3 regions of the Lentibacillus songyuanensis genome follow, and region 1 is predicted to be linked to each of the others. Evidence: riboswitches for the same ligand, from Rfam matches in the RefSeq annotation. Region 1 holds a riboswitch; each other region holds the start of a gene.
What was found. A riboswitch is a leader RNA that binds a small molecule or an ion and turns the genes downstream of it on or off. The one in region 1 is predicted to bind thiamine pyrophosphate.

Region 1 (4,205 bases):
TTTGGCGATGGATTGGCTGAATTTATGTGTGAAGCAATGGCTGTTTATGCGGATCAAAATGAATAAAGGTAAAAGTCAAAGCTGCTCCACGTATGGTGAGGAGCAGCTTTATTTAAAAATTATAGTCCCATAACAGCTTCTTTAATATTCTCGGCCTGTGTAATAGCGGAAATAACCGATACGCCATCCGCCCCAGAATCAATGACCGATGCTGCATTTTCCGTAGTAATCCCTCCGATGCCAACAATAGGTAGATTCGGGAATTTTTTGCTTAATGTTTGTATCCAAGGCAAACCGACTGGCTCTTTGGCATTTTCCTTTGATGTGGTCTGAAAAATAGGCCCGGCTCCAACATAATCCACGAAAGATATTGGACTTGATTGTACCTCATGATTGTTTGATACAGAGAGTCCAATGATTTTGTCAGGGAACTGTTCGCGTACACGCTCAACAGGTTGATCGTCCTGGCCAACGTGGATCCAGTCTGCATCAAGTGATTTCGCTAATTCGATGTCATCATTGACGATAAATGGAACATTGTAGTCTAAGCACAGGTGGCGGAATGTTAGTCCTAGGGTTAGCTTTTTGTTGCCTGTTAAGGATCCTTTTCCTTTTTCCCGGAACTGAAATGCAGTGATCCCAGCATCAAGTGCAGCCTTTAGCAAAGTAACTGGATCCTTACCCCTGCAATTTGGCGTTCCCATGATAAAATATTTCCTTAATTGTTGTCTTTGAAATGGAATGCTCATTGATCATGTACCTCCTATGTGCTGGTTTGGATATTTACTTTGAATGTTTTGCTAGCTGCTCAGCATCTAAAGAAAGTGCATCAATAAAATAAGGCAGAAAAGTCCCGGACCCAGAGACATTAGGATTAGTAGCAGCATATTCCGCGGCCAGTCCGTAAAATTCTACAGCCGTTTGGATCCGTTCCTCTAGTGGTTCGTTGGTTGTTAGACAAGCTGTTAAGATCGAGCCAAGCAGACAGCCTGCCCCTGTGACTTTTGTAAGAAACGGGTGTCCGGTTCGATTTTCTTTAAAATAATTTCCCGTACAGACGATATCTATTTTTCCAGTAACCACCACGGCTGTTTGATACATTTCCTGAGCTTTGGCAGCAACTTCAGCAATATTTCCTTCCCCAACAGCGTCTGGTCCCTTCGTCTCCCAAGGCACATGGACCAGATACGCAATCTCGCCGGCATTGCCTTTGATGATGGTGGGAGTTATTTCTTTTAAAATTTGTTTAATCGTCGTATCGCGAAAAGGCGTTGCTGCAATACCGACTGGGTCAAGCACGACCGGAATACCTTTTTCGTTGGCGGCTTTTCCCGCTTCAATCATTGCTGTAACTTCGGATGGTGTAATCGTACCAATGTTAATAAGTACTCCATCGGCATGCATTGCCATTTCCCGGGCTTCTTCTTTGGCCTTTGCCATGGCTGGGGTGGCGCCAAACGATAATAACCCATTGGCTGAAAAATTCATGACTACCTGGTTTGTCAAGTGATGAATAAGTGGGTTATTTTCCCGTACTTCATGTATAACTGTCTGATTCATTTGATTACCTCCTCTAACCGTGGCGCCCAATGATTCGTTGGACCACTGCCATGCCCTAATGCAAACGAATGTTGAATAGCAGCTGTTACATATTGCTTTGCGCTGTTAACAGCTTCGGGAAGTGGAATACCTTTGGCCAACAACGCAGTAATTGCAGCAGAATAGGTACAGCCTGTTCCATGGGTATTTTTTGTTTCAATACGTTCCGAACGGAAAGGATGTATTTTATTTCCATCGTATAAAAAGTCAATGGCATCTCCGGCTAAATGGCCGCCTTTTACAAGGGCTGCATCTACTCCATATTTCCTGACAATTTGCTCAGCAGCCTGTTTAAGATCATCCATTGTATGAATGGATTCGCCTAACAGGTATTCTGCTTCCGGTATATTAGGTGTTACTAACGTTGCCATGGGAAGCAGTTGCCTTCGTAAATAATCACGGGCATCTTCGTCAATTAATGCATCACCACTTGTCGCTACCATTACCGGATCCATTACATATGGAACATGGGTATTGGCGATTTTTTGTACGATGCATTCCATCATATCAACAGTAGCGATCATCCCCGTTTTAAACGCTTGAAATGGAATATCAGAAATGATAGCGTCCAGTTGTTTATCAATCATGTTAATTGGGATATGATGCACATCCTGAACGCCGGTTGTATTTTGGGCGACAATAGAAGTAATCACCGACATTCCATAGCATTTAAACTCCTGGAATGTTTTTAAATCTGCTTGAATGCCAGCACCACCTGAAGGATCTGTGCCGGCGATGGTTAGAGCACATGGTACTTGGTTTAGCGATTGTGAAAAAGTCATGTTTTTCCCTCCTATGTACCGTTTTAAATTAATATACTGATTTGATTCTCCGTCTCCTCCTTTCTGTATCATATAAAAAGACTAGATCCATGGTAATGGACCTAGCCTGTATCGGAAAAAAGTTTATTGTGATTTATCACAACTACTTCCCTCCGCTGGTATTAACCAGATCAGGTCCATAAGAGTCAGAAAGCAATCCGGCTTTCCTCTCAGCCCACATTTGGGCACCCCTAGTAGTAGAAATAAAGTGAATTCTTCCTATTGAATTTATCCTATCAAAGAATGGTTTGCTTGTCATCAATTACGCCGGAAATCCTGGATAAACTTTTAAATAAAAAAACGATTGACATCAGAAAATCAGGAGTGTATAATTTCATCTTGTTATCAAATGGTTTAGTAGTAAGATACTTTTCTAAAAGTTAGTTTAAAAAAGGGGGGAGACGTTTTGGAAAAGGATGATTTTCTTGAGTTGGAAGATGTTTTCCGGAAAATTACGAAGAAAATTCCTGAAGAGTGGAGAAGGCATACAAAGTCAAGCTTCTCCAGGACGGAAGCTCTTGTCCTTTATAAGTTATATTATAATGGCAAAATGCGTGCATCAGAACTAGCAACTATTCTTGCCATAACTACAGGCGGCTTGACTGGCTTGACAGATAAATTGGTTGAGGGTGGTTATGTGGAAAGAAATCGAACCCAACAAGATCGCCGGGTGGTTTATTTGTCCATTACGGATAAAGGGAAAGAAATGATCAAGACTATGTATGCGGCCCGAAAAGCGTTTATTGAGAAGTTGTTTCAGGGGATAACCACGGAAGAATTAATCCGTTTTAAGGACACCGCGTCAAAGTTGCTGCGTAATTTTGAGGATATCAAAATAGAATAGTTTTCATGTTGCACACGTATTATAAAGAAATAGGAGATGAGAAAGAAGTATGACTGAATCAGCAACAACTAATGTAACGAATATTAAAAAGGGGCCTATTCTTGCGGTTATTATTTTGGGCGCGTTTGTATCGCTTTTAAACCAAACATTGATGAATGTGGCTCTTCCTTCAATTATGGAGGATTTAGATATAGGAGAAAGCACCGCACAATGGATCACGACTGGGTTTATGTTGGTGAATGGTGTATTGATCCCGATTACTGCATTTTTAATGGAAAAGTTTTCAACCAGACAATTATTTATTACTGCGATTGGTTTATTTACTGTAGGTACACTCATTTGTGGAATAGCACCGGGATTTACTATTTTAATGGCTGGGCGGGTTATCCAAGCAATTGGTGCGGGAATTATTATGCCGTTATTAACAACGGTTGTCTTAGCCTTGTTTCCGGTTGAAAAACGTGGTGGAGCAATGGGGATTATTGGTATTGCAATTATCTTCGCCCCAGCTGTAGGACCAACGTTATCGGGATTTGTCGTTCAAAACTATTCATGGAGATTATTATTTTATATTATCTTGCCTATTGCCGTATTAACGACTATTTTGGCAATCATATTCTTGAAAAATGTTACCAAACAGACCTTTCCAAGTATCGATGTATTTGCAATTGTTCTGTCAACGATTGGATTTGGCGGTATTCTGTACGGGTTTAGTACTGCTGGCACGAACGGTTGGGACAGTCTAACAGTGATCATTGGCCTGATCGTTGGATTCGTAGGCCTTGCTTTGTTCGTTTGGCGTGAATTAGTTGTCGAAGTCCCAATGCTGGATTTTAGGGTGTTCAAAAGTGGGATCTTTTCGCTTACTACAGTTATTAATGTAGCAATCACGGTTGCAATGTTTGCGCCAATGCTTTTGATCCCGTTATATTTACAGAACA
Region 2 (4,205 bases), on a different contig from region 1:
TAAAATGGTAAATCAACAAGCAGAAGTGAAAAAGGCAACAAATCCAAAAGTAAAGATGACACCGAGTGAGGCAATTGTCGAAACATTGGTGAAAGAAAATGTCAAAGAGGTTTATGGAATCGTTGGCTCCGCCTTTATGGATATGCTTGATCTTTTCCCGACAGCTGGAATCCGTTTTATCCCGGTTCGTCATGAACAAAGCGCTGGTCACATGGCAGATGCATATGAACGTGTTACTGGCACGGCTGGTGTGATCGTTGGTCAAAATGGCCCGGGGATTACAAATATGGTAACCTCCGTAGCCGCGGCCAATCAGGCGCATAGCCCAATGGTCGTAATATCCCCGTCGGCAGGAACAGGATCCATTGGATTGGATGGTTTCCAGGAAGCGAATCAGGTGTCCATATTTGAAGATATTACAAAGGAGACAGTACGTGTCACACATAAGAATCGTGTAGCTGATTGTTTGCGAACAGCTTTTCGAATTGCGTATGCCGAACGGGGTCCAGTTTTGTATGATATCCCACGCGACTTGTTTTATGGAGAGATGGAGGATTATATTCTTGAACCAAATCAATACCGTGCAGACAAACGGGGCTATGGTGACCCAACCGCTATTGAACGGGCTGTTGCGTTACTAAAAGATGCGAAAAACCCGGTGATTATTTCCGGCCGCGGTTCGGTTGATGCAGACGGTGTTGATTCGGTTGTTAAACTAGCCGAACATCTGACAGCACCTGCAGCATGTGCATACATGCATAATGATGCGTTTCCGGCAGATCATCCGCTTGCTGTTGGTCCAATTGGTTATATGGGATCAAAAGCTGCCATGCATACATTAAAACAGGCGGATGTTGTTCTGGCCATTGGTACACGTCTATCCCAATTTGGCACGTTGCCATGCTATGATATTGATTATTTCCCAAAAAATGCCAAGATCATTCAAGTCGATATCAATCCGCGTCAGATTGGGCGTACACATCCAGTTGAGGTCGGAATTATCGGTGATGCTAAGGCAGCCAGTGACGAAATCTATCGCCAGCTCCAATCAGCAACGCCATCTCCGGCAAAGAATTCACAACGTTTGACGGAAGTTAGTAAGTTAAAAGAAGAATGGGATCAGGAATTAGTTGATCTGGCAATGGAAGACGGCAATCCGATAAATCCAAGGCGGGCACTATTGGAATTGACCAAAGTACTTCCAGAGAATACGATCATTTCGTCTGATATTGGTAACGTATCATCAACAGCTAATGCGTATTTGAAATTTAATCAAACACGTCGGCATATTGCGGCACTGACTTTTGGTAATACTGGTTTTTCCTATCCAGCAGCAATTGGCGCGCAACTGGCTGAGCCGGATGCACCTGTTGTCGCGATTGTTGGTGACGGTGCATGGGGCATGAGTTTACATGAAGTTAGCACCGCGGTCGAGCAGAACATCCCAGTTATTGCTTGTGTATTTAACAACAGGTCATGGGCAGCAGAGAAGAAAAACCAGGTTGATTACTATGATGATCGTTATGTCGGATCAAACATTGAAGGCCCTGACTTTGCTGAAGTAGCAAAATCGATGGGTGCGCTTGGCTATACGATTGATAAGGCAGAAGATATTGGACCGATTGTAAAAGAAGTATTGCAACAAAGAAAGCCTGCCGTTTTAAACATCTACGTGGATGGAACACAATTGGCCCCGCCATTTAGAAAAGATGCGTTACACATGCCAATTCGTTTGTTGGATAAGTATAAGCATTTGGATTATAACGAGTGGAAGAAATAAAATAGAGTGGGAGTCAACTGCCCGTAAAGATCCAAATCTGTTCAGTGGGGGAGGAAAGGCAGGCTAGGAACGCCACGTCCTGTGGCGACGCCTGCACTAGAACGTCCTGTTCGTCGAAAACTCTCACCGAATGAAGTTTCACTTTATAAAATTTATTGACAAATGGTTCATAGATGGGTACCATACAAATGAAAGTAAAATTAAATAAATAGCCACTAGGGGTGCCTTTAAAAAGGCTGAGATTAAAGTAGGAACTTTAAGACTCTTAGAACCTGAACTGAGTAATGTCAGCGTAGGGAAGTGATATGATAGAACGAATGTTTAAGGAATGGAACACTATTAAATAGTGTCTATTTCTTACATTTAACCATGATTGATCAAGAACACAATCACTGGTGTTCTAAACATAATGAAAAAACCACTTTCAGATGCGTTGGCATCATGAAAGTGGTTTTTTATTTGTGAAAAATACGCTTCAGTTGAAAGGGTAGAGGTTCATGAAGTGCAACAAAACTTTGAAAAACAAGCGTGTGATATCCACCAACAAAGAATTACATGTTATTTCCACAGGACAACAAACAGCTAAAACCCTGGTTCAAATAGTCACAATGATTCATAAAGCTGTTGATGCGATTCATCTTCGTGAAAGAAAGTGGACGGCTGCCGAGTTGATCCAGGTAATTGAAGCTTTAACCGATCGGGGCGTGCCTTTTGAAAAAATCATCATCAATGACCGGGTTGATATTGCACAAGTCAAAGGGGTTGGTGGTGTACAGCTTGCCCACCATAGTATTAATGCCTCAATGGTAACGGTGTCTTTTCCATCATTGAAAGTGGGTTGTTCGGTTCATTCTCTTAGTGAAGCATTAATGATCGAAAAAAAAGGAGGTGATTATCTTCTTTACGGACATATTCATCACACGAACTCAAAAAAGGGAATGATACCAAGAGGATTAGATAACTTGCGAAAACTGACCCAGCAAGTAGCGCTTCCTGTCATCGCTATCGGAGGAATTACTCCGGGAAATACACGTGAAACGTTGGCAGCTGGTGCGAGTGGAATTGCTGTTATGTCAGGCGTTTTTTTGGCTGATGATCCGGTGCAAGCGGTTATGGATTATCGTAAAGCCATGCAACCACAGGAGGTGATCCCGTGAATTTACGTGTGAATGGTGAACATATGACTGTACCATCTACGGTTGTTACCATTACCCACTTACTTGACTATATCCAAGTGAAAAATCCCATCGTTATTGTTGAACATAACAAGCACATTTTAGAAAAACATGATCACGACGGCACCACATTATCAGATGGAGACAAAATAGAATTAGTTCAATTTGTAGGAGGCGGTTGAAATGCTGACCATTGGAAATAAACAATTTAACTCAAGATTGTTATTAGGTACAGGAAAATACCCGAATTTTGACATTCAAAAGGCAGCGGTTGAGGTCTCAGAAACTGAAATTTTAACGTTTACCGTTCGCCGGATGAATATTTATGAGCCAAACCAGCCCAATTTCCTGGAAAAACTAGATTTAGCGAAATATAGTCTCTTGCCAAACACGGCTGGTGCCAAGTCAGCTAAAGAAGCTGTACGACATGCCAAGCTTGCAAGAGCATCAGGATTATGTGACATGATCAAAATAGAGGTCATTGGTTGTGACAAAACCTTGCTGCCAGATCCAGTCGAGACCTTAAAAGCAACAGAAGAGTTGTTGAAAGAGGGATTCACTGTTTTACCATATACGTCTGATGATGTGGTACTTGCCAAAAGGCTGGAAGAACTTGGCGCACATGCGATTATGCCAGGTGCATCACCAATTGGATCAGGACAAGGAATTATCAACCCGGTTAATATAAGGTTTATCGTTGAACAGACAAACGTTCCAGTAATTGTTGATGCCGGAATTGGCTCGCCGACTGATGCGGCTTATGCGATGGAACTTGGTGCGGATGCGATTCTACTAAATACCGCGGTTTCAGCTGCTAAAGATCCGGTCAAAATGGCAAAAGCGATGAAGCAGGCAGTAGAAGCAGGACGCTTGGGATATAAAGCAGGTCGTATTCCGAAAAAACGAACTGCCACCGCAAGCAGTCCAATGGAAGGGATTAGTGTTGGTTAAATAGCCAACATAAAGGAGCAGATGAACGGATGAATAATCGATATTCCAGACAAACGTTATTTAAGTCAATTGGTGAAGAGGGCCAACAAAAAATGGCGGGAAAACATGTGCTTATCATTGGTGCCGGTGCGCTGGGAACAGGAAATGCAGAATCGCTTGTTCGTGCAGGTGTTGGGAAAGTAAGCCTTGTTGATCGCGATTATGTGGAGTGGAATAATTTACAGCGACAACAACTTTATGTGGAAGAAGATGCGAAAGATCGGATACCTAAGGCGGTTGCGGCGAAAAAACGGCTTCAA
Region 3 (4,205 bases), on a different contig from region 1:
CTTTGCTCCCCATTATTATTTTTTTTATTTGCATTCTTTTTAGATCCATCTTTTTTTGATTTCGCTTCTTTATCTGTATCCGCTTCGGAATCATCTTCTGGATCTTCTCCTGTGGCTTTACTTTCATCATCGCTATCATCGTTGATCTCAAGAATTTTGTCTAATTTCTCCTCAAGATGATGCAGCCGATCTTGCAACACATCATTCTCTTCTTTTATTTTTTGATAATCTCCCTTGTGTTCTCCCATTTCTGTCTCTTCGCTATCTTCATTGCTTTCATCTTGTTCCTCGTCTTCATTGACATAATCTTCTTCATCATGATTTTTTTGCAATAGATTCGATGTGGAAGACTTCAAATTTTGAAAGGCCTGATTTGATTTTTCCATCCCCACATTTTTGAGATGGTCAAGTTTATCTTTCGTTACTGTCTTAAGATTTGCACTTTGGGACTTTAACGCTTCTTTGCCGACTTTAGAAAGGCTCGGTTTATCCCAACCGTAAAAGCGAATGACCGGTGGAATTTTCCCCTCACTATGCCAGTTTAATAATGTTTCATCAATGGCCATATTCGTTGCCGCATCATGAAAACCACTGTTTAAAAAGCCCCATATTTCTTTCAAATTGTCACCCCTTAAAATACCGTAATATAATTTATCGTATCATTAAGTAATTGGAATAAATACCCTTTTAACAAAAAGACATTTATGGAAGAGAGTTGGACGGCGTCTAATAAGCAACCAGCCTATTAATAGGTTGGTGACTATTCATTATATGATTAATTGAAAGTTATATATTTGTTGCTTGTTTCTGTTCCGAAGGCCACGTTTCAAATGTATAGGCCATTTCCCAGAAGGCAAGTTCATATTCTTTGGCCGTCACAAACTGAGCCTTAATTTTCTCTTTTTCTGTCTTGCTCGCTTTAGCTGCTAGATCATCTAGTAAGTCAATCATTTCACGAGTAGATTCTTGGAACCAGTTACTTGCATACATCTGAATCCAATTGTAATAAATCTCCACCTCGGGTTTAGCATCCTGATTTTCCAGACCAATGTCGGCGTATAACCAGTAGCATGGAAGCATCGATGCAACTATTTGCGCCAAACTGCCGGATAATGCGGCCCGATACATGTGAGATGTATAGGCATAAGCCGTTGGTGCCGGCTTAAAGTGGTTTATATCGTCATCTGTGATATTGAGAATTCTGGCGTGTCCCTTATGAACAGTAATTTCTGCTTCAGCCGTGTTTTGGGCTTTTTTGGCTAAAGATGCAGCTTGGCCAAAATCATTCGCATGAGCAGCTGCAAATGCATGGATTTTTCCATAATGCTTCAAATAATAGATATCTTGCATAATATAATTTTTAAATGTTTCCAATGGTAAGTCACCTTTGACAATACCCTGAACAAACCGATGATTCATACTGTACGTCCAGCTTTGTTTAGTTTCAGCTTTCAAAGATTCCGAAAAACGCATTGCTATGTCCTCCTTAAATTTATTGAAAGTTGTCTACTTAGTAGCCTACTTCCACTGCAGCATTCACTATATACATAAAATCTTTTTATCTCGCTGACCTTCTAGGAAAATGTCACTTGTCGTTGCCATACCGCCTGTTACAACTTCAATCGTGACCTGACCATATGGAATCAACTCTTTGATTTTATCGGGTTCCTATTGTTCCAAGTGTTGGGGAATCGCAAGCTTAACATTGACCTTCATATTGTTTAAATCGCCATCGGGTAGCATACTGCGAATACTGGGCATTGAATTATAATGAATGGCATCCTTTACAGCCCGAGATGCCGCCACATTAACATCTTGGCCATGTACATCAAGACCGGTACCAGTTCTATAAAAATAATTTTTTCCATATTGTTATTCCTTCGTTAACTTCAATAATTGAATCAAGTTGAACCTCAATCATGGAAACTGGCATATGGTGAACATCCCTGACGCCAGTTGTGTTTTGAGCAACAACTGATGTAATCACAGACATTCCATAGTTTTTTAGCTCTTGAAGTATTTTTAAATCGGCCTGAATTCCTGCTCCTCCTGTTGGATCCGTGCCAGAAATTGTTAACGCCGTTGGTATTGGTTGTATTGTAATTCCTTCTTTTTTGCTACGATAAACCAACCAATATTACATTCAAGGTGTGTTGCGCAGGATAAGCTTTTGCAACACCTGCCGGAAACCATATGAACTGTGACCCTAGTAATCCGATAGCGACAAAGACGGCCATAGTTGCCAGTAGGCGTGTGCGGTTCATTTCATGCTCCTTTCATTCCTACAAGGGGAAAATGAAAAAAGCCAGATCCAATAATTGGACCTAGCTTGAAATAGCTCTGATTTTGAAACATTGTCATGTCAGACTACTTCCCTACGCTGGTATTAACCAGATCAGGTCCGTAAGAGTCGGAAAGTTTCTAACGCCTTTCCTCTCAGCCCACGTTTTTTGGGCACCCCTAGTAGTGTTTATTTTAATTTCCGCATTTAGTATAGCACAACAATGATAATTTGTACAAATTTAAAAAAACTTTTGAATAATCCTCTTTCTTGCCAACGAGAGTCAAGACTTCTAGATATATTAATTTAATTTAAAGCCTAACAAAGACGATCAGTCCAAAAACATTAGGTTATCACGAGAGGGGCACCGATATGCTAATTTTTGTTTGGTGATAAAAACTTCGCAGTTTTCGCAGCAATCTCTTCATCTAAAACATTCGCTTCATCATATACAAAATCTGGTTCAAAACCAAGGTCACGAAGCATCTGATGGTCTTTCGTATCTTCCTGGCCAAGAGTTGTCAAATAATCACCGATAAAAATTGAATTCGCTGCATACAAACCTAGTGGCTGAAGACTTTTTAAATTAATCTCTCTGCCACCCGAAATACGTATCTCTTTTGTCGGATTAACATAGCGAAACATGGCAAGCACCTTCAAACAATATATCGGACTTAGTTCATCGGTGCCTTCCAGCATGGTTCCATCAATTGCATGCAGGAAATTTACTGGTATAGAATCTGCATCCAATTCTTTTAATGCCATGGCCATTTGCACGACGTCCTCCTTTGTTTCCTTCATTCCAACAATAACACCGGAACATGGTGACATACCCGCCCGTTTTGCCTCATTCACAGTACGAACCCGATCCTGGTACGTATGACTTGTCGTGATCGCATCATGATGATTTTCTGAAGTATTGATATTATGATTGTACCGGCTGACACCGGCAGTTTTAAGCCTATTAGCCTGTTCAGGTTTCAATATGCCAAGACAAGCACAGATTTTCAGATTGTATTTGGTTTTGATTTCTTCGACTGCCTCAGCTACATGATTCAATTCCCGATCAGTCGGTCCTTTGCCGCTCGCCACAATACAGTAAGTACCGGAGCGCATCTGCTGTGCCTTCTCTGCACCTTTTATAATCGAATTCTTGTCCAGCATCCGATACTTTTCAATTGATGCACTAGAATCTCTTGACTGTGCGCAATAACCGCAGTTTTCCGAACAGTTTCCGGATTTCGTATTAATAATCATGTTCAGTTTCACTTTGTTTCCATAATAATGTTTACGAATCTGATATGCACCGTTTAACAATTGCAAAATATCCTCATCAGGGCATTTCAGCATGCCAATTGCCTCTTCATCTGTCAGTTGATATCCGGCCAAAACACCTTTTGCCAGTTTACTGTATTCCATGTATGCATCTCCTTCCTGAAATCTACGCTGCATCCTCTTTTTGAAAACGCTGAACCCCGATACCTGATTTTCTGAGCCTAAACGCGAAAAGTCCTGCACCAATTGAAAGAATAATATCTTTCGGTAATGGCACCATCATCCATGCCCACGCCAGTCCGTATGTGAAACCTTCCGGCGCATCAAACCAGAAAAGATACGCCGCATACATCCAGTTAGTCCCAAAAACATAATTAATTGCCATACCAATCAGTGCTGCAGTTATGTACATTGGCAGACTCCGCTTCTTTTCAACCAGTTTCCCAGCAACATAAGCTACTATAATAAAAGACAAAATGAAACCAAACGTTGGCGAAAATAGGACTGCAGTTCCACCTTTGAACTGTGCAAATATCGGCGCTCCTACAAGCCCCAGCATCATGTAAACAAACATGGAAAATGCTCCAAGTCTGCTGCCCAGCACTATACCTGCCAGCACCGCAAAAAATGTCTGTAACGTTATCGGTAC

Region 2: another riboswitch for thiamine pyrophosphate. It lies ahead of tenI (thiazole tautomerase TenI); the one in region 1 lies ahead of thiD (bifunctional hydroxymethylpyrimidine kinase/phosphomethylpyrimidine kinase).
Region 3: another riboswitch for thiamine pyrophosphate. It lies ahead of WMZ97_RS21170 (energy coupling factor transporter S component ThiW); the one in region 1 lies ahead of thiD (bifunctional hydroxymethylpyrimidine kinase/phosphomethylpyrimidine kinase).

Annotation. Positions count from the first base shown of each region.
Region 1 is NZ_JBCLVH010000006.1:151,774-155,978, forward strand. Features, by position in the region: gene WMZ97_RS08475 (MerR family transcriptional regulator) at 1-66, shown strand, start outside; gene thiE (thiamine phosphate synthase) at 120-749, opposite strand; gene thiM (hydroxyethylthiazole kinase) at 784-1,560, opposite strand; gene thiD (bifunctional hydroxymethylpyrimidine kinase/phosphomethylpyrimidine kinase) at 1,557-2,381, opposite strand; TPP riboswitch at 2,512-2,623, opposite strand; gene WMZ97_RS08495 (MarR family winged helix-turn-helix transcriptional regulator) at 2,827-3,264, shown strand; gene WMZ97_RS08500 (DHA2 family efflux MFS transporter permease subunit) at 3,314-4,205, shown strand, end outside.
Region 2 is NZ_JBCLVH010000003.1:123,777-127,981, reverse strand. Features, by position in the region: gene xsc (sulfoacetaldehyde acetyltransferase) at 5-1,780, shown strand; TPP riboswitch at 1,988-2,096, shown strand; gene tenI (thiazole tautomerase TenI) at 2,278-2,937, shown strand; gene thiS (sulfur carrier protein ThiS) at 2,934-3,137, shown strand; gene WMZ97_RS04685 (thiazole synthase) at 3,139-3,906, shown strand; gene WMZ97_RS04680 (thiazole biosynthesis adenylyltransferase ThiF) at 3,936-4,205, shown strand, end outside.
Region 3 is NZ_JBCLVH010000039.1:1,853-6,057, forward strand. Features, by position in the region: gene WMZ97_RS21150 (hypothetical protein) at 1-566, opposite strand, end outside; gene tenA (thiaminase II) at 787-1,473, opposite strand; partial or broken gene WMZ97_RS21160 (Lin0512 family protein) at 1,511-1,868, opposite strand; partial or broken gene WMZ97_RS21165 (bifunctional hydroxymethylpyrimidine kinase/phosphomethylpyrimidine kinase) at 1,889-2,098, opposite strand; partial or broken gene WMZ97_RS21170 (energy coupling factor transporter S component ThiW) at 2,136-2,264, opposite strand; TPP riboswitch at 2,356-2,472, opposite strand; gene bioB (biotin synthase BioB) at 2,657-3,700, opposite strand; gene WMZ97_RS21180 (biotin transporter BioY) at 3,723-4,205, opposite strand, start outside.